DNA from 2 places in the Bacillus halotolerans genome. Region 2 is predicted to be linked to the other one. Evidence: a T-box and tRNA genes for the amino acid it is inferred to sense, from the RefSeq annotation. Region 2 holds a T-box; the other holds one or more tRNA genes.
What was found. A T-box is a leader RNA that pairs with one kind of tRNA and senses whether it is charged. The one in region 2 lies ahead of trpS (tryptophan--tRNA ligase), so its partner is inferred to be a tRNA-Trp.
Positions count from the first base shown of each region.

Region 1 (8,719 bases), 280 kb from region 2:
GTCGTCAGCTCGTGTCGTGAGATGTTGGGTTAAGTCCCGCAACGAGCGCAACCCTTGATCTTAGTTGCCAGCATTCAGTTGGGCACTCTAAGGTGACTGCCGGTGACAAACCGGAGGAAGGTGGGGATGACGTCAAATCATCATGCCCCTTATGACCTGGGCTACACACGTGCTACAATGGACAGAACAAAGGGCAGCGAAACCGCGAGGTTAAGCCAATCCCACAAATCTGTTCTCAGTTCGGATCGCAGTCTGCAACTCGACTGCGTGAAGCTGGAATCGCTAGTAATCGCGGATCAGCATGCCGCGGTGAATACGTTCCCGGGCCTTGTACACACCGCCCGTCACACCACGAGAGTTTGTAACACCCGAAGTCGGTGAGGTAACCTTTATGGAGCCAGCCGCCGAAGGTGGGACAGATGATTGGGGTGAAGTCGTAACAAGGTAGCCGTATCGGAAGGTGCGGCTGGATCACCTCCTTTCTAAGGATATTTACGGAATATAAGACCTTGGGTCTTATAAACAGAACGTTCCCTGTCTTGTTTAGTTTTGAAGGATCATTCCTTCGAAACGTGTTCTTTGAAAACTAGATAACAGTAGACATCACATTCAATTAGTAACACAAGATATCACATAGTGATTCTTTTTAACGGTTAAGTTAGAAAGGGCGCACGGTGGATGCCTTGGCACTAGGAGCCGATGAAGGACGGGACGAACACCGATATGCTTCGGGGAGCTGTAAGCAAGCTTTGATCCGGAGATTTCCGAATGGGGAAACCCACCACTCGTAATGGAGTGGTATCCATATCTGAATTCATAGGATATGAGAAGGCAGACCCGGGGAACTGAAACATCTAAGTACCCGGAGGAAGAGAAAGCAAATGCGATTCCCTGAGTAGCGGCGAGCGAAACGGGATTAGCCCAAACCAAGAGGCTTGCCTCTTGGGGTTGTAGGACACTCTATACGGAGTTACAAAGGAACGAGGTAGATGAAGAGGTCTGGAAAGGCCCGCCATAGGAGGTAACAGCCCTGTAGTCAAAACTTCGTTCTCTCCAGAGTGGATCCTGAGTACGGCGGAACACGTGAAATTCCGTCGGAATCCGGGAGGACCATCTCCCAAGGCTAAATACTCCCTAGTGACCGATAGTGAACCAGTACCGTGAGGGAAAGGTGAAAAGCACCCCGGAAGGGGAGTGAAAGAGATCCTGAAACCGTGTGCCTACAAGTAGTCAGAGCCCGTTAACGGGTGATGGCGTGCCTTTTGTAGAATGAACCGGCGAGTTACGATCCCGTGCAAGGTTAAGCAGAAGATGCGGAGCCGCAGCGAAAGCGAGTCTGAATAGGGCGCATGAGTACGTGGTCGTAGACCCGAAACCAGGTGATCTACCCATGTCCAGGGTGAAGTTCAGGTAACACTGAATGGAGGCCCGAACCCACGCACGTTGAAAAGTGCGGGGATGAGGTGTGGGTAGGGGTGAAATGCCAATCGAACCTGGAGATAGCTGGTTCTCTCCGAAATAGCTTTAGGGCTAGCCTCAAGGTAAGAGTCTTGGAGGTAGAGCACTGATTGGACTAGGGGCCCCTACCGGGTTACCGAATTCAGTCAAACTCCGAATGCCAATGACTTATCCTTGGGAGTCAGACTGCGAGTGATAAGATCCGTAGTCGAAAGGGAAACAGCCCAGACCGCCAGCTAAGGTCCCAAAGTATACGTTAAGTGGAAAAGGATGTGGAGTTGCTTAGACAACCAGGATGTTGGCTTAGAAGCAGCCACCATTTAAAGAGTGCGTAATAGCTCACTGGTCGAGTGACTCTGCGCCGAAAATGTACCGGGGCTAAACGTATCACCGAAGCTGCGGACTGTTCTTCGAACAGTGGTAGGAGAGCGTTCTAAGGGCTGTGAAGCCAGACCGGAAGGACTGGTGGAGCGCTTAGAAGTGAGAATGCCGGTATGAGTAGCGAAAGAGGGGTGAGAATCCCCTCCACCGAATGCCTAAGGTTTCCTGAGGAAGGCTCGTCCGCTCAGGGTTAGTCGGGACCTAAGCCGAGGCCGAAAGGCGTAGGCGATGGACAACAGGTTGATATTCCTGTACCACCTCCTCACCATTTGAGCAATGGGGGGACGCAGGAGGATAGGGTAAGCGCGGTATTGGATATCCGCGTCCAAGCAGTTAGGCTGGGAAATAGGCAAATCCGTTTCCCATAAGGCTGAGCTGTGATGGCGAGCGAAATATAGTAGCGAAGTTCCTGATTCCACACTGCCAAGAAAAGCCTCTAGCGAGGTGAGAGGTGCCCGTACCGCAAACCGACACAGGTAGGCGAGGAGAGAATCCTAAGGTGATCGAGAGAACTCTCGTTAAGGAACTCGGCAAAATGACCCCGTAACTTCGGGAGAAGGGGTGCTCTGTTAGGGTGCAAGCCCGAGAGAGCCGCAGTGAATAGGCCCAGGCGACTGTTTAGCAAAAACACAGGTCTCTGCGAAGCCGTAAGGCGAAGTATAGGGGCTGACGCCTGCCCGGTGCTGGAAGGTTAAGAGGAGCGCTTAGCGTAAGCGAAGGTGCGAATTGAAGCCCCAGTAAACGGCGGCCGTAACTATAACGGTCCTAAGGTAGCGAAATTCCTTGTCGGGTAAGTTCCGACCCGCACGAAAGGCGCAACGATCTGGGCACTGTCTCAACGAGAGACTCGGTGAAATTATAGTACCTGTGAAGATGCAGGTTACCCGCGACAGGACGGAAAGACCCCGTGGAGCTTTACTGCAGCCTGATATTGAATGTTGGTACAGCTTGTACAGGATAGGTAGGAGCCTTGGAAACCGGAGCGCCAGCTTCGGTGGAGGCATCGGTGGGATACTACCCTGGCTGTATTGACCTTCTAACCCGCCGCCCTTATCGGGCGGGGAGACAGTGTCAGGTGGGCAGTTTGACTGGGGCGGTCGCCTCCTAAAAGGTAACGGAGGCGCCCAAAGGTTCCCTCAGAATGGTTGGAAATCATTCGCAGAGTGTAAAGGCACAAGGGAGCTTGACTGCGAGACCTACAAGTCGAGCAGGGACGAAAGTCGGGCTTAGTGATCCGGTGGTTCCGCATGGAAGGGCCATCGCTCAACGGATAAAAGCTACCCCGGGGATAACAGGCTTATCTCCCCCAAGAGTCCACATCGACGGGGAGGTTTGGCACCTCGATGTCGGCTCATCGCATCCTGGGGCTGTAGTCGGTCCCAAGGGTTGGGCTGTTCGCCCATTAAAGCGGTACGCGAGCTGGGTTCAGAACGTCGTGAGACAGTTCGGTCCCTATCCGTCGCGGGCGCAGGAAATTTGAGAGGAGCTGTCCTTAGTACGAGAGGACCGGGATGGACGCACCGCTGGTGTACCAGTTGTTCTGCCAAGGGCATCGCTGGGTAGCTATGTGCGGACGGGATAAGTGCTGAAAGCATCTAAGCATGAAGCCCCCCTCAAGATGAGATTTCCCATTCCGCAAGGAAGTAAGATCCCTGAAAGATGATCAGGTTGATAGGTCTGAGGTGGAAGTGTGGCGACACATGGAGCTGACAGATACTAATCGATCGAGGACTTAACCTAATTTCTAATGATGTCACACCTGTTATCTAGTTTTGAGAGAATATCTCAAAAAAACTCTTGACTTTTCAAGATATACATAGTATAATGTTAAATGTCACTGAGATTGTCTGGTGATGATGGCGAAGAGGTCACACCCGTTCCCATGCCGAACACGGAAGTTAAGCTCTTCAGCGCCGATGGTAGTCGGGGGTTTCCCCCTGTGAGAGTAGGACATCGCCAGGCAGACTTCATTCCGCAGTAGCTCAGTGGTAGAGCTATCGGCTGTTAACCGATCGGTCGTAGGTTCGAATCCTACCTGCGGAGCCATTATTGGAGAGCTGTCCGAGTGGTCGAAGGAGCACGATTGGAAATCGTGTAGGCGGTCAACTCCGTCTCAAGGGTTCGAATCCCTTGCTCTCCGCCACTGATATTTATACATAATCACAATTGAAAGTCTGGGCCCGTTGGTCAAGCGGTTAAGACACCGCCCTTTCACGGCGGTAACACGGGTTCGAATCCCGTACGGGTCATTATATGATGGAGGATTAGCTCAGCTGGGAGAGCATCTGCCTTACAAGCAGAGGGTCGGCGGTTCGAGCCCGTCATCCTCCACCATTATCATCGCGGGGTGGAGCAGTTCGGTAGCTCGTCGGGCTCATAACCCGAAGGTCGCAGGTTCAAATCCTGCCCCCGCAACCAATTAAAATCAAATGGTCCGGTAGTTCAGTTGGTTAGAATGCCTGCCTGTCACGCAGGAGGTCGCGGGTTCGAGTCCCGTCCGGACCGCCATTTAAATAATAAGGCTCGGTAGCTCAGTTGGTAGAGCAACGGACTGAAAATCCGTGTGTCGGCGGTTCGATTCCGTCCCGAGCCACCACCTATGCCGGTGTAGCTCAATTGGTAGAGCAACTGACTTGTAATCAGTAGGTTGGGGGTTCAAGTCCTCTTGCCGGCACTGTTTTTTCAAAACTTAATGTGGAGGGGTAGCGAAGTGGCTAAACGCGGCGGACTGTAAATCCGCTCCCTCAGGGTTCGGCAGTTCGAATCTGCCCCCCTCCACCATTTATAGGGGCATAGTTTAACGGTAGAACAGAGGTCTCCAAAACCTCCGGTGTGGGTTCGATTCCTACTGCCCCTGCCAAATTTATGACATCTTGAGATTATGGCGGTTGTGGCGAAGTGGTTAACGCACCAGATTGTGGCTCTGGCACTCGTGGGTTCGATTCCCATCAATCGCCCCATATTATCATTGGGCTATAGCCAAGCGGTAAGGCAACGGACTTTGACTCCGTCATGCGTTGGTTCGAATCCAGCTAGCCCAGTCTCACTTTTTTATATCAATTGAATATAATGTATTAAGTCCCTTAAGATGCGGAAGTAGTTCAGTGGTAGAACACCACCTTGCCAAGGTGGGGGTCGCGGGTTCGAATCCCGTCTTCCGCTCCAATTACGGCGGCATAGCCAAGTGGTAAGGCAGAGGTCTGCAAAACCTTTATCCCCGGTTCGAATCCGGGTGTCGCCTTTCTTTTGCCGGGGTGGTGGAATTGGCAGACACACAGGACTTAAAATCCTGCGGTAGGTGACTACCGTGCCGGTTCAAGTCCGGCCCTCGGCACCAATTTTACTTACTTGATAAGTTAAATTGGTGTTTGTGCTTGAAAATATAATGAAGCTAATCATATCAATGATCTACTTATGTAGATCATTTTTTTATTGTATGAAAGTGTCGATGTAAGCATTGGGCTGTATTTCATAAAAAGTCGCTTTAGCCCTTTATTATTATATTCCCCAAAAAACTTTTTGAAATACATTGACACTTTATCATATCCATGATATATTTATATTCGTCGGTTAGATACGACGTAAAACTTGCCGGTGTGGCGGAATTGGCAGACGCGCACGACTCAAAATCGTGTTCCTTCTGGAGTGTCGGTTCGACCCCGACCACCGGTATACAAAAGAACCCCGTTTCTTACTTATGTAAGAAACGGGGTTTCGTTTTTATTAAAAGAAGGAGCCTATATTAATAAGCAGAGGCTCCTTTTTGTTATTTACTCAGCATATTGGTCGATGATCTCTTCTAAGACCTCTTCAAGTTGTTCGATATCATCAAGCTCTGATTGTCTGAAACGGACACGTACGAGCTGCTCTCCGTCATTATACATCTCTTCCAGCCATCCACGCAGGCCTCTTGCCCGGCGATCAACTTCGAAAATAATTTCTAAACCGTCTTCCTCTAAAAGAAAAATAAGCTCTAATTCATCAAGCATCTGACGGTAATAGCCTGATGTTGGAACAAACTCAAATTCTTGAACGAAAGGCAGACGGCGCTGGAAGTAAGATGCCTGTTCACAGTCTGCTTCGTTAAGACGGAAGCCAAGGTTCTCAATTGCTTCTAATACATTTTCAACCCAAGGATGTGCTTCTACGAAGATACGATCGTGATCTGATTTATCAATACCGCCTTGAATGTCAAGGTCTGTCACTACTGCGACTTCTACCTTCCCTACAGTAATCGGTGTATCAAGAGGCAGGATGAAGGAGAACGGAAATTGATGTTCTTCCCCAGGCTGAATGGTGAATGAACCAGTTACCCGAAAAGAATGAATTGTTGCGTGTTTCCGGCGCTCTTCATCGTCTTTTACAATGACATATCTTGTGTTGAGCTGTAAATCAATATAACGGATATCCTGGGCGATTTTCCCGCCTTTTACATGTACAGTTCCGCGGACTTCTTCTCCTGGACAATACGCATCTTTCTCCAAAATGGTATCGACTTTTGCTGCACCGATGCCGGCACTTGCGGCAAGTTTCTTAAAAAATGACATATTAGATCTTCCCCTTTTTCTTTTTCTCAACAGTTATACGTGGGAAGAAGGAAAAAAGGTTCATTTATTTTGAAATAAATGAACCTTTTTTCCTATATTCGTTTATCTGAGGGACAGACTAAAAGTGATGCTTAAGTATAGGAGGAGATATGAATGAATAAAGAAACGATGGTCGCTGATGAATTACATAGAATGTTTTTAGCTGGTGAGCTGCAAATCACAGTCGAGGAGGACATTAACAATCTTTCAGAAAGACTGAGAAGCGGTGAACTCAGATTAGACAGTTTGACCGGGGAAGACGCGTTTATAAAAGAAACAGTAAACGAAGCGTTAAGAAGAGTGGAGCAATAAAATAGAGAGACGGCTTCTCAAAATGAGAGACCGTCTTTTTTTATGGTTTAAGAAGCACTTTAATGGCTCCGTCTGTTTTCGTATCAAACACCTCATAACCGTGCTTTGCTTGATCTAACGGCAGAACATGTGTGATGATGTCGCCCGGATCTACTTTACCTGTAGCAATCAGTTCATACAGGTACGGCATATAATGAATGACGGGGGCTTGGCCGGTTCTAATATTTACGTTCCTTTGGAAGATGTCTCCAAATGGAAATGCATTGTATCTCATTCCGTACACACCTGTCACTTGAATTGTGCCGCATTTTCTGACAGCCTGTGCCGCCGTTACCAGCGCACCCATGGCTCCGCCGTGCATTTTAACACCGGTGGCGAGAAATTCAAGCGGGGACATTTTGCCGTCCATTCCGACGCAGTCGATGACGACATCTGCACCGCCCTGTGTGATTTCTTTCAAATATGAACCAGCGTTTTCGTGATGCTCGAAATTAACGATTTCTACATTGTTTGTTTTTTTTGCGTGCTGAAGGCGATAGTCTACATAATCCACTGCAATGACTCTTTTGGCGCCTTTCATCCATGCGAATTTTTGCGCGAGCAGCCCGACAGGACCGCAGCCGAGAATAATGACGGTATTTCCCTCTTTTACTCCTGCGTTGTCTACGCTCCAATAGGCTGTCGACATAGCGTCTGAAAGCAATACCAATTTCTCATCTTCTACTTCACAGTCATCAGGAAGTTTAAAGGGAGTGAAGTTAGCATAGGGGACGCGCATGTATTCAGCCTGGCCTCCGGGATAGCCGCCTGCTGAGTCTGAATAGCCAAAATAAGCACCGACTTCGCCGTTTGCATTTGAATTGTCACATTGGCTTTCAAGCTGGTTTTTGCAGAAAAAACATTCGCCGCAGCTGACGTTAAACGGTATGATGACACGATCGCCTTTTTTAACCTTGTGAACGTCGGGGCCTGTTTCTTCAACAATGCCCATTGGTTCATGGCCGATGATATAATCTTCAGGAAAATTGGGAACCATGCCGTGAATTAGGTGTAAATCAGATCCGCAGATTGCTGTGGTTGTCAGTTTGACGATGATATCATCAGGTTTTTTGATTTCTGGCGCTTTTACCTCTTTGACGCGGACGTCTTTAATGCCTTGATAAGTAACAGCTTTCATTCATGATGTCTCCTTATTGTTTAGTGATCGGGCGTTGCGAATGTTCCGAGACGGTTCGTGTTATCGGGGAAAAGTTTTAGCCCGGCGATATCAACGGCTGTTTGTGCTGATTTCATATCGATTTGAAATTGTTTGTCCAAGTCAGAAGGGAAAAGCCAGCCTTTTTCCATCATGAGCTGTGATAGTTCTCCGTGCAGGTAAATAGCTGCGTCTAATTGATTGCGCAATGCTGTTCTGAGTTCTGGGCTTGCGGTTTCCGTGATGGCGACAGCATAATTTTTGATACCGGTTTTTACGGAAATTAAGAAATCTAGGGCAAGTGCTGAATCAGCAAGGTCAGGCATGCCTTTTGCGTTTTTCGGGTCTAAGAAATCGTTCAATGATAGTCACCTCCTGTTATTGTCGGGGCCTTTTGATAGAGGCTCTGAAGCTCAGTTACGTCCCGTACAGACTGCTGTACATCCTTCTCCATAAGGGCTCTCAGTTCCTGATCGAACACCAGTCCCTGCATCATTTTTGATTTAAGTAAACATACGGTTTTGAAGTTGAGGATTTCGTGTAAATCAACTGTTTCGTGGTTTGCCAAACGGTCTTGTTCCATTTTTTCGGTCACCTCCTGATTCAAAGGTATTTTTACCTTGTATCATGCTTTTATGCGAAAGTGCTATAATGGGTAAAATATTTTCTTGGGGAGTCGGATGATGAAACAGATTATTGCGATGGGCGGCGGAGGTTTTTCAATGGAACCAGATCATCTGGTTCTTGATCAATTTATCATTAATCAGTCAAAGCATCCCTCACCTCG
Region 1 covers NZ_CP029364.1:1,041,973-1,050,691, reverse strand. The annotation lists rRNA gene DIC78_RS05370 (16S ribosomal RNA) at 1-482, shown strand, start outside; rRNA gene DIC78_RS05365 (23S ribosomal RNA) at 652-3,579, shown strand; rRNA gene rrf (5S ribosomal RNA) at 3,686-3,801, shown strand; tRNA gene DIC78_RS05355 (tRNA-Asn) at 3,811-3,885, shown strand; tRNA gene DIC78_RS05350 (tRNA-Ser) at 3,891-3,982, shown strand; tRNA gene DIC78_RS05345 (tRNA-Glu) at 4,017-4,088, shown strand; tRNA gene DIC78_RS05340 (tRNA-Val) at 4,098-4,173, shown strand; tRNA gene DIC78_RS05335 (tRNA-Met) at 4,181-4,257, shown strand; tRNA gene DIC78_RS05330 (tRNA-Asp) at 4,271-4,347, shown strand; tRNA gene DIC78_RS05325 (tRNA-Phe) at 4,360-4,435, shown strand; tRNA gene DIC78_RS05320 (tRNA-Thr) at 4,441-4,513, shown strand; tRNA gene DIC78_RS05315 (tRNA-Tyr) at 4,536-4,620, shown strand; tRNA gene DIC78_RS05310 (tRNA-Trp) at 4,626-4,699, shown strand; tRNA gene DIC78_RS05305 (tRNA-His) at 4,724-4,799, shown strand; tRNA gene DIC78_RS05300 (tRNA-Gln) at 4,809-4,880, shown strand; tRNA gene DIC78_RS05295 (tRNA-Gly) at 4,930-5,004, shown strand; tRNA gene DIC78_RS05290 (tRNA-Cys) at 5,010-5,080, shown strand; tRNA gene DIC78_RS05285 (tRNA-Leu) at 5,088-5,176, shown strand; tRNA gene DIC78_RS05280 (tRNA-Leu) at 5,430-5,511, shown strand; gene spo0M (sporulation control protein Spo0M) at 5,610-6,386, opposite strand; gene DIC78_RS05270 (hypothetical protein) at 6,540-6,737, shown strand; gene DIC78_RS05265 (zinc-dependent alcohol dehydrogenase) at 6,778-7,914, opposite strand; gene DIC78_RS05260 (spore coat protein) at 7,935-8,294, opposite strand; gene DIC78_RS05255 (hypothetical protein) at 8,291-8,515, opposite strand; gene DIC78_RS05250 (Type 1 glutamine amidotransferase-like domain-containing protein) at 8,616-8,719, shown strand, end outside.
Region 1: it has a tRNA-Trp gene. The T-box ahead of trpS (tryptophan--tRNA ligase) is inferred to sense a tRNA for this amino acid. The anticodon was not compared.

Region 2 (8,719 bases):
ACTTGGCCGGGGCTGGGAAAACTGTTTGTCGATTCGGCATTCCAGCGTGATTATCCGGTTATTATGGCAATGACCGTGATTTCGGCAGTGCTTGTCGTGGTCGGAAACCTCATTGCAGACATCCTTTACGCGATTGTTGATCCGCGGATCGAATATTAAGAGGAGGGAAACAGAGATGTCAGAGCTGCAAACAACTCCCTCGCCGGAGATCAGACTAAAAGAAAACATTTCGAAAAAACCAGAGACGATGACCAAGATCTTCTGGGAAAAATTTTCGAAAAACAAGCTGGCCATTCTAGGTGCCGTCATTCTGTTTATCATTGTTATGTCGGCTGTTTTCGCTCCTTTGATTGCACCTTACCCCCAAGAACAGCAAAGCTTGCTTGATAAGTATAAAGCGCCGGGCCTTGAACATTTGATGGGAACGGATAAATTCGGCCGCGATATTTTCAGCCGGATTTTGTATGGAGCGCGCGTCTCTTTATTGGTCGGTTTTGCTTCTGTAGTCGGTTCTATTTTAATCGGAACTGTATTAGGGGCGTTAGCAGGTTATTTCAGAGGAATTGTCGACGCTGTCATTATGCGTTTAGTCGACATTGTATTATCCATTCCGGATATTTTCTTGCTGATCACGCTGGTTACCATTTTTAAGCCTGGCGTGGACAAACTAATTTTAATTTTCTGTCTCACCGGCTGGACAACAACGGCACGATTGGTAAGAGGAGAGTTTCTATCGCTTCGTTCAAGGGAATACGTTCTGGCTGCTAAAACAATCGGAACGAAGACTCACAAAATTATCTTTTCACATATTCTCCCCAATGCATTAGGACCGATTATTGTGTCAGCAACATTAAAGGTAGGTTCAGTTATTCTCGCTGAGTCCGCGCTGAGCTACTTAGGCTTCGGGATTCAGCCGCCAATCGCAAGCTGGGGAAATATGCTTCAAGACGCACAAAATTTCACAGTGATGATTCAAGCATGGTGGTACCCATTATTTCCCGGGCTATTTATTTTAATTACCGTGCTGTGCTTCAACTTTGTCGGAGACGGTTTGCGGGATGCTCTTGATCCTAAAAATATTAAATAAAAATGAAAATCATGTTCGTTAGAAAATGTAACGAATCCCTAGAGTAAGCAGATTTCCTTTGTCAGAAAATATACGAGGAAGTCTGCTTTTTGTGTTTCTAACAGAAACCCAGTTATTCCAGATTTCCTCAATCTCTATGGAATAATTTCTCTGCACCTTGCCTATACTGTGGACAACAGTTTTTATAAAGTGAGGGGTTAGAGATGTTATTTCTTCATGATGTGTGGGTCAATTGGTTTGAAGGGGAAGAAAATGGCTACAATGTATGCCACTTTCATGAATGGCGCAAGGAAGATACGGTTGAGCTTTTGGATCAGGTGCCTCTCTTAAGGGTGCCGTCAGTATTGTTTCATTACATAGAAAACGATTTGTCAGAGCTTCCAAAAGATTTGCTTGAAGAGGTTCATCAAAAATCGTACATTCGCAAAAATCATGAACGCACAAAGCTGGAGTATTGTTTTGTTGTGACGGACGGAATCGGCATTTTGGCTGTTGATACAATCGGCTACACGATCCCTGTCAGAAAAAGCCGCCTTATTCCGCGCCAGGAGCAGCTCGTGTATGAAATGGTGAAAGATGTAGAGCCGGAAACGTATGAATTTGAGCCGAAGAAGCTGGAGTCTTCAAAAGAATATCATATCTTATCATTGGCACCAGAGCACGTCAGAGGATTAACGAGAAAAGAGCGGCAAATTAAGCAGCTTATGTTTATGGCGCTGGATCAATTAAAAGGGCTGAAAAACCGTGCGGAGATTGGTTACTGGTACACAGAGTGGAACCCGCATATGTATGAACAAATCAAACGGATGAGCTTTGAAGAGATTTGGGACATGCTGTATAACGAAACCATTGAAGGCTGGTCGGACAAGCATTTGGCTTTTTGCGAAAACCTGATCAAAGGACAGCCTTTTTTTGAGAAGCTTTGGGAAATAGAAAATGAATCAAAGGTAAATTAAAAAAAACCGCTCTTTGCAAATCGCAAGAGCGGTCTTTTTGTTATCGTCTTTTTCGGCCGAGACCCATGGCATTTTCCATTTTTTTGAGCATTTTGTTTGCTGTTCGGTTCGCCCGCTCAGCGCCTTCATCAAGAATCCGGTCTAATTCTTCGGACTCAATCAGTTCATGATAACGGTCTTGAATTGGCTTCAATGCACCGACTACCACTTCTGCCAAATCACCTTTGAACTCGCCATAGCCTTTTCCTTCGTATTTCGCTTCAAGTTCTTCAATCGTCGTATTGCCGAGAATTGAATAAATCGTAAGAAGGTTGGAAACTCCCGGTTTGTTTTCTTTATCAAATTTTACAATACCTTCAGAATCTGTCACAGCGCTTTTGATTTTCTTTTCAAGCTGCTTTGGTTCGTCCAGCAATGTAATAAAAGATTTCTGGTTCGGATCAGATTTACTCATTTTCTTCAGCGGGTCAGTCAGAGACATGATCCGGGCGCCTACTTTTGGAATCTTCACTTCCGGAATTGTAAAGATGTCGTTATATTTTTTGTTAAAGCGCTCTGCAAGGTTTCGTGTCAGCTCAAGATGCTGCTTTTGATCCTCGCCGACAGGCACAAGATCTGTTCCGTACAGCAGAATGTCAGCAGCCATCAGCGGCGGGTACGTTAATAGGCCCGAGACAACTGCTTCTTTGCCATTTGACTTGTCCTTAAATTGAGTCATTCGTTCAAGCTCGCCGATATAAGCGACGCACTGCATCATCCAACCGGCCTGTGCATGTGCGGGAACCTCTGATTGAATAAACAGTGTTGCCTTTTCAGGGTCGAGACCGACAGCTAGATAAAGCGCAGCCAGACTGCGGATGTTTTTTCTCAGCTGAAGCCGATCCTGAGGCACTGTGATCGCATGCTGGTCTACGATGCAAAAATAGCTGTTATAATCATGCTGCAGTTCGACAAACTGCTTCATTGCACCGATGTAGTTGCCGAGTGTAACGGAACCGCTTGGCTGGATGCCTGAAAAAATCGTCTGTTTCATTGGAAAATCAACCTCATTTCTTAGAACATAATAAAAAAGGCTCATTCTTCCCCTGTAAAAAAGGGACGAATGAACCGTGGTACCACCCTGATTATTCCATTAAAATGGAATCACTCTGACGTTTGTAACGGAGACTGCTCCGGCTGAGCCTACTTTTTGGTTCGGTCAGCTGCTCCAAAGTCCATTCCACATTGCCCGATATCTGCTCCCAGCACCGCAGACTCTCTTCAAACGGGTGAAATGTGTACTACTCTTTTTCATAGCAAGCTTTTCTTTTGATTGCTTCATTATAAATCAATTATAACCAATTGTCATCCTGAAAAAACGTTCTTTTTGCATGAAAATTGTAATGATATAAATAAAAGAACAGTTATAAATCGCCCAAATGATAACCGCTCTCAGCAGTTAAACAGCCAGATATTATATGTATAAAGCAATATGGATTGGAAACTTCTAAAATAGTTTTTAATCAATTTATGCTTTAAACGGCAGAAGGATATCGCGTTATTGGCAGAAAAACTAACGAAGTTTAAAAATTTTAAATTGATAAAATAATATTGCAATAAAGAATTTGTTTCATTATAATGAACTTGTTCACTCTATTGTTACAGCTTTTTTACAAAAATAATCAGAAAAGACGGAACAGAATAAAAGTTATGTAAACTTAGGTTCATTTGTCTGATATTTCTGAGGATTTAGCCGTAAGGAGCTGAAAAAATGATTATTAGGGGGTTTGTGGATATGAAAAAACGTTGGTCGATTGTCACGTTAATGCTCATTTTCACTCTCGTGCTGAGCGCATGCGGCTTTGGCGGCAGCGGTTCAAACGGTGATGGGAAAAAAGACAGCAAAGGGAAGACGACTCTTAACATTAATATTAAAACTGAGCCGTTCTCCTTACATCCCGGATTGGCAAATGACTCGGTATCAGGCGGGGTTATCCGTCAGACTTTTGAAGGATTGACACGTATTAATGCAGATGGTGAACCTGAAGAAGGCGCAGCTTCTAAAATTGAAACAAGCAAAGATGGAAAAACCTATACGTTTACGATTCGTGATGATGCAAAATGGTCAAACGGTGACCCTGTCACAGCGCAAGATTTTGAATATGCATGGAAATGGGCGCTTGATCCTAATAACGAATCACAATACGCTTACCAGCTCTACTACATAAAAGGTGCTGAGGCGGCAAATACCGGTAAAGGCAGCCTTGATGATGTGGCAGTGAAAGCTGAAAACGATAAGACATTAAAGGTTGAACTAAACAACCCGACTCCATACTTCACTGAATTAACAGCATTTTATACTTATATGCCGATTAACAAAAAAATTGCAGAGAAAAACAAAAAGTGGAACACAAATGCCGGAGACGATTATGTGTCAAACGGGCCATTTAAGATGACGGCATGGAAACACAGCGGATCTATCGATCTTGAAAAGAATGATCAATACTGGGATAAAGACAAAGTCAAACTGAAGAAAATCAATATGGTTATGATCAACAACAACAATACTGAACTGAAAAAATTCCAAGCTGGCGAACTTGATTGGGCTGGTTTGCCGCTCGGACAGCTTCCGACTGAATCGCTCCCTAGCTTGAAAAAAGACGGTTCTTTACATGTTGAGCCGATGGCAGGTGTGTATTGGTACAAATTCAATACTGAAGCGAAGCCGTTAGACAACGTCAATATCCGTAAAGCATTATCTTATGCGATTGACCGCCAATCGATTGTTAAAAACATTACACAGGGTGAACAAATCCCGGCAATGGCTGCGGTGCCGCCGACAATGAAGGGATTTGAAGATAACAAAGAAGGCTACTACAAAGACAACGATGTCAAAACGGCAAAAGAATACCTTGAAAAAGGCCTGAAAGAAATGGGCTTAAGCAAGGCATCTGACCTGCCGAAAATCAAATTATCTTATAACACTGATGATGCACATGCAAAAATCGCTCAAGCAGTGCAAGAAATGTGGAAGAAAAATTTAGGCGTGGATGTAGAGCTTGATAACTCAGAATGGAATGTATATATTGATAAGCTTCACAGCCAAGATTATCAAATCGGCCGTATGGGCTGGCTTGGCGACTTCAATGATCCTATTAACTTCCTTGAGCTGTTCCGTGACAAAGACGGAGGAAATAACGATACCGGCTGGGAAAATCCAGAATTCAAAAAACTTCTGAACCAGTCACAAACTGAAACTGATCCAACTAAACGTGCTGAGCTGCTGAAAAAAGCAGAAGGTATTTTCATTGATGAAATGCCAGTAGCGCCAGTTTATTTTTATACGATTCCTTGGGTGCAAGACGAAAATCTGAAAGGAACCATCATTACTGGAACCGGAGAAATTTATTTCAGAAACTCGTACTTTCAATAAGTCTTATTTGTGAAAACAAAAACCTCAAGGTATATGGGGACCTATTTCCCATATACCTTTCTTACTGATGGATTGTAAAAATGTAAAAACCATGGAGGTGTTCCCCCTTGCTAAAATATATCGGAAGACGTTTAGTCTATATGATTATCACATTATTTGTGATTGTAACCGTGACATTCTTCTTAATGCAAGCAGCACCGGGCGGGCCATTTTCAGGTGAGAAAAAGCTTCCGCCTGAAATTGAAGCAAACTTAAATGCGCATTATGGCCTGGACAAGCCGCTGTTTGTACAATATGCGAGCTATTTGAAATCAGTTGCAATGTGGGATTTCGGACCGTCATTTAAATATAAAGGTCAGAGTGTTAACGACCTGATCAGTTCAGGTTTCCCCGTTTCATTCACTCTTGGAGCAGAAGCTATTCTCCTCGCTTTAGCGTTTGGTGTACTGTTTGGGGTGATTGCAGCCCTTTATCATAATAAATGGCAGGATTATACCGTCGCGATTTTAACGATCTTTGGTATTTCAGTTCCGAGCTTTATCATGGCGGCTGTGCTGCAATATGTGTTCTCCATGAAGCTTGAGCTGTTTCCGGTCGCGGGGTGGGAGTCCTGGTCATACACCTTTTTGCCTTCCATCGCACTTGCTTCCATGCCGATGGCGTTTATTGCCAGACTTTCCCGTTCAAGCATGATTGAAGTGTTAAACAGTGATTATATTCGTACAGCGAAAGCGAAAGGGCTGTCGCGTCCTGCAGTTACAGTGCGGCACGCCATCCGAAACGCGCTGTTGCCAGTCGTTACATATATGGGCCCTATGGCCGCTCAAGTTTTAACTGGAAGCTTTATCATTGAAACCATTTTTGGTATCCCGGGGCTTGGTTCACACTTCGTAAACAGTATTACAAACCGTGATTATACGGTCATTATGGGTGTAACGGTGTTCTTCAGTGTCATCCTGCTTTTATGTGTATTAATCGTAGACGTGTTATACGGCATTATTGATCCAAGAATCAAGCTTTCCAAAGCAAAGAAAGGAGCCTAGGCCATGCAGAACATTCCAAAAAACATGTTTGAACCAGCCGCAGCGAATGCCGGCGATGCTGAGAAAATAAGTAAAAAGAGCCTTTCCCTCTGGAAAGATGCGATGCTACGCTTCCGCAGCAATAAGCTTGCGATGGTCGGGCTTGTTATTATTGTTCTCATTATTCTCATGGCGATTTTTGCGCCTGTTTTCTCAAAATATGATTATTCGACTACTAATCTCTTAAATGCGGATAAGCCGCCTTCAAAAGATCACTGGTTCGGGACTGATGATCTAGGAAGGGACATTTTCGTCCGTACATGGGTAGGTGCGCGAATTTCAATCTTTATCGGTGTCGCGGCCGCTGTTCTTGACTTGCTGATCGGTGTGATTTGGGGCAGTATTTCAGGGTTCCGCGGAGGCAGAACAGATGAGATTATGATGCGTATCGCAGATATCCTTTGGGCTGTTCCTTCATTATTAATGGTTATCCTGCTGATGGTCGTTCTTCCGAAAGGGCTGTTAACGATTATTATTGCCATGACGATTACGGGCTGGATTAACATGGCCAGAATCGTTCGCGGACAAGTGCTGCAGCTGAAGAACCAGGAATACGTGCTTGCGTCGCAGACACTCGGGGCGAAAACATCCCGTCTGCTGTTTAAACATATCGTGCCGAACGCAATGGGTTCTATTTTAGTCACGATGACACTAACTGTTCCAACCGCGATTTTTACAGAAGCCTTTTTAAGCTATTTAGGACTTGGTGTTCCGGCTCCTCTTGCAAGCTGGGGAACGATGGCTTCTGACGGATTGCCTGCATTGACCTATTATCCGTGGCGTTTGTTTTTCCCTGCCGGTTTTATCTGCATTACCATGTTTGGTTTTAACGTTGTCGGCGACGGATTAAGAGACGCATTGGATCCTAAGTTACGTAAATAAGGGAGTGATACGGGTGACACGCCTATTAGAAGTAAAAGATTTAGCTATTTCATTTAAAACATACGGCGGAGAGGTTCAGGCGATCCGCGGAGTGAATTTCCATCTGAATAAAGGAGAAACATTGGCAATCGTCGGGGAGTCAGGCTCTGGAAAAAGTGTGACATCTCAAGCGATCATGAAGCTGATACCGATGCCCCCGGGTTATTTTAAACGCGGTGAGATTTTATTTGACGGCAAGGATTTAGTGCCGCTGTCCGAAAAAGAAATGCAAAATGTACGGGGGAAAGAGATCGGAATGATATTCCAAGATCCGATGACCTCTTTAAATCCGACAATGAAAGTCGGCAAACAAATTACGGAAGTGCTTTTTAAACACGAAAACATTTCAAATGAAGCTGCGAAAAAACGTGCTGTTGAGCTGCTTGATTTAGTAGGTATCCCAATGCCGGAAAAACGGGTCAACCAATTTCCGCACGAGTTTTCAGGCGGGATGAGACAGCGTGTTGTCATTGCGATGGCACTTGCGGCGAATCCGAAGCTGTTAATTGCCGATGAACCGACAACTGCTCTCGACGTGACCATCCAAGCGCAGATTCTTGAATTGATGAAAGAATTGCAAAAGAAAATTGACACGTCCATCATCTTTATCACTCACGATCTCGGTGTTGTGGCTAACGTAGCCGACAGAGTTGCCGTGATGTATGCGGGACAGATTGTAGAAACCGGTACGGTAGACGAGATTTTTTATGATCCGAGACATCCGTATACTTGGGGGCTGCTGGCATCCATGCCGACACTTGACAGCTCAGGAGACGAACAGCTGACGGCAATCCCGGGCACGCCGCCTGATTTGACAAATCCTCCAAAAGGAGATGCCTTTGCGCTCCGGAGCTCATATGCGATGAAAATTGATTTTGAACAGGAGCCGCCAATGTTTAAGGTTTCCGATACTCATTATGTGAAATCGTGGCTGCTTCATCCTGATGCGCCAAAGGTAGAGCCGCCTGAAACGGTAAAAGCGAAAATGCGGACGCTGGCGAATACGTATCAAAAACCTGTCTTAGTGAGAGAAGGTGAATAAATTGACGGAGAAACTATTAGAAATCAAACATTTAAAACAGCACTTTGTTACGCCGAGAGGAACGGTTAAAGCCGTAGATGACCTGTCGTTTGATATCTATAGGGGCGAAACATTAGGTTTGGTTGGTGAATCTGGCTGCGGTAAATCGACAACAGGCCGAAGTATCATTCGGCTGTACGAAGCAACTGATGGCGAAGTGCTGTTTAACGGTGAAAATGT
Region 2 covers NZ_CP029364.1:765,073-773,791, reverse strand. The annotation lists gene DIC78_RS03885 (ABC transporter permease) at 1-159, shown strand, start outside; gene appC (oligopeptide ABC transporter permease AppC) at 176-1,087, shown strand; gene DIC78_RS03875 (YjbA family protein) at 1,291-2,043, shown strand; gene trpS (tryptophan--tRNA ligase) at 2,084-3,076, opposite strand; T-box leader at 3,135-3,346, opposite strand; gene oppA (oligopeptide ABC transporter substrate-binding protein OppA) at 3,818-5,455, shown strand; gene oppB (oligopeptide ABC transporter permease OppB) at 5,563-6,498, shown strand; gene oppC (oligopeptide ABC transporter permease OppC) at 6,502-7,419, shown strand; gene oppD (oligopeptide ABC transporter ATP-binding protein OppD) at 7,424-8,500, shown strand; gene oppF (oligopeptide ABC transporter ATP-binding protein OppF) at 8,502-8,719, shown strand, end outside.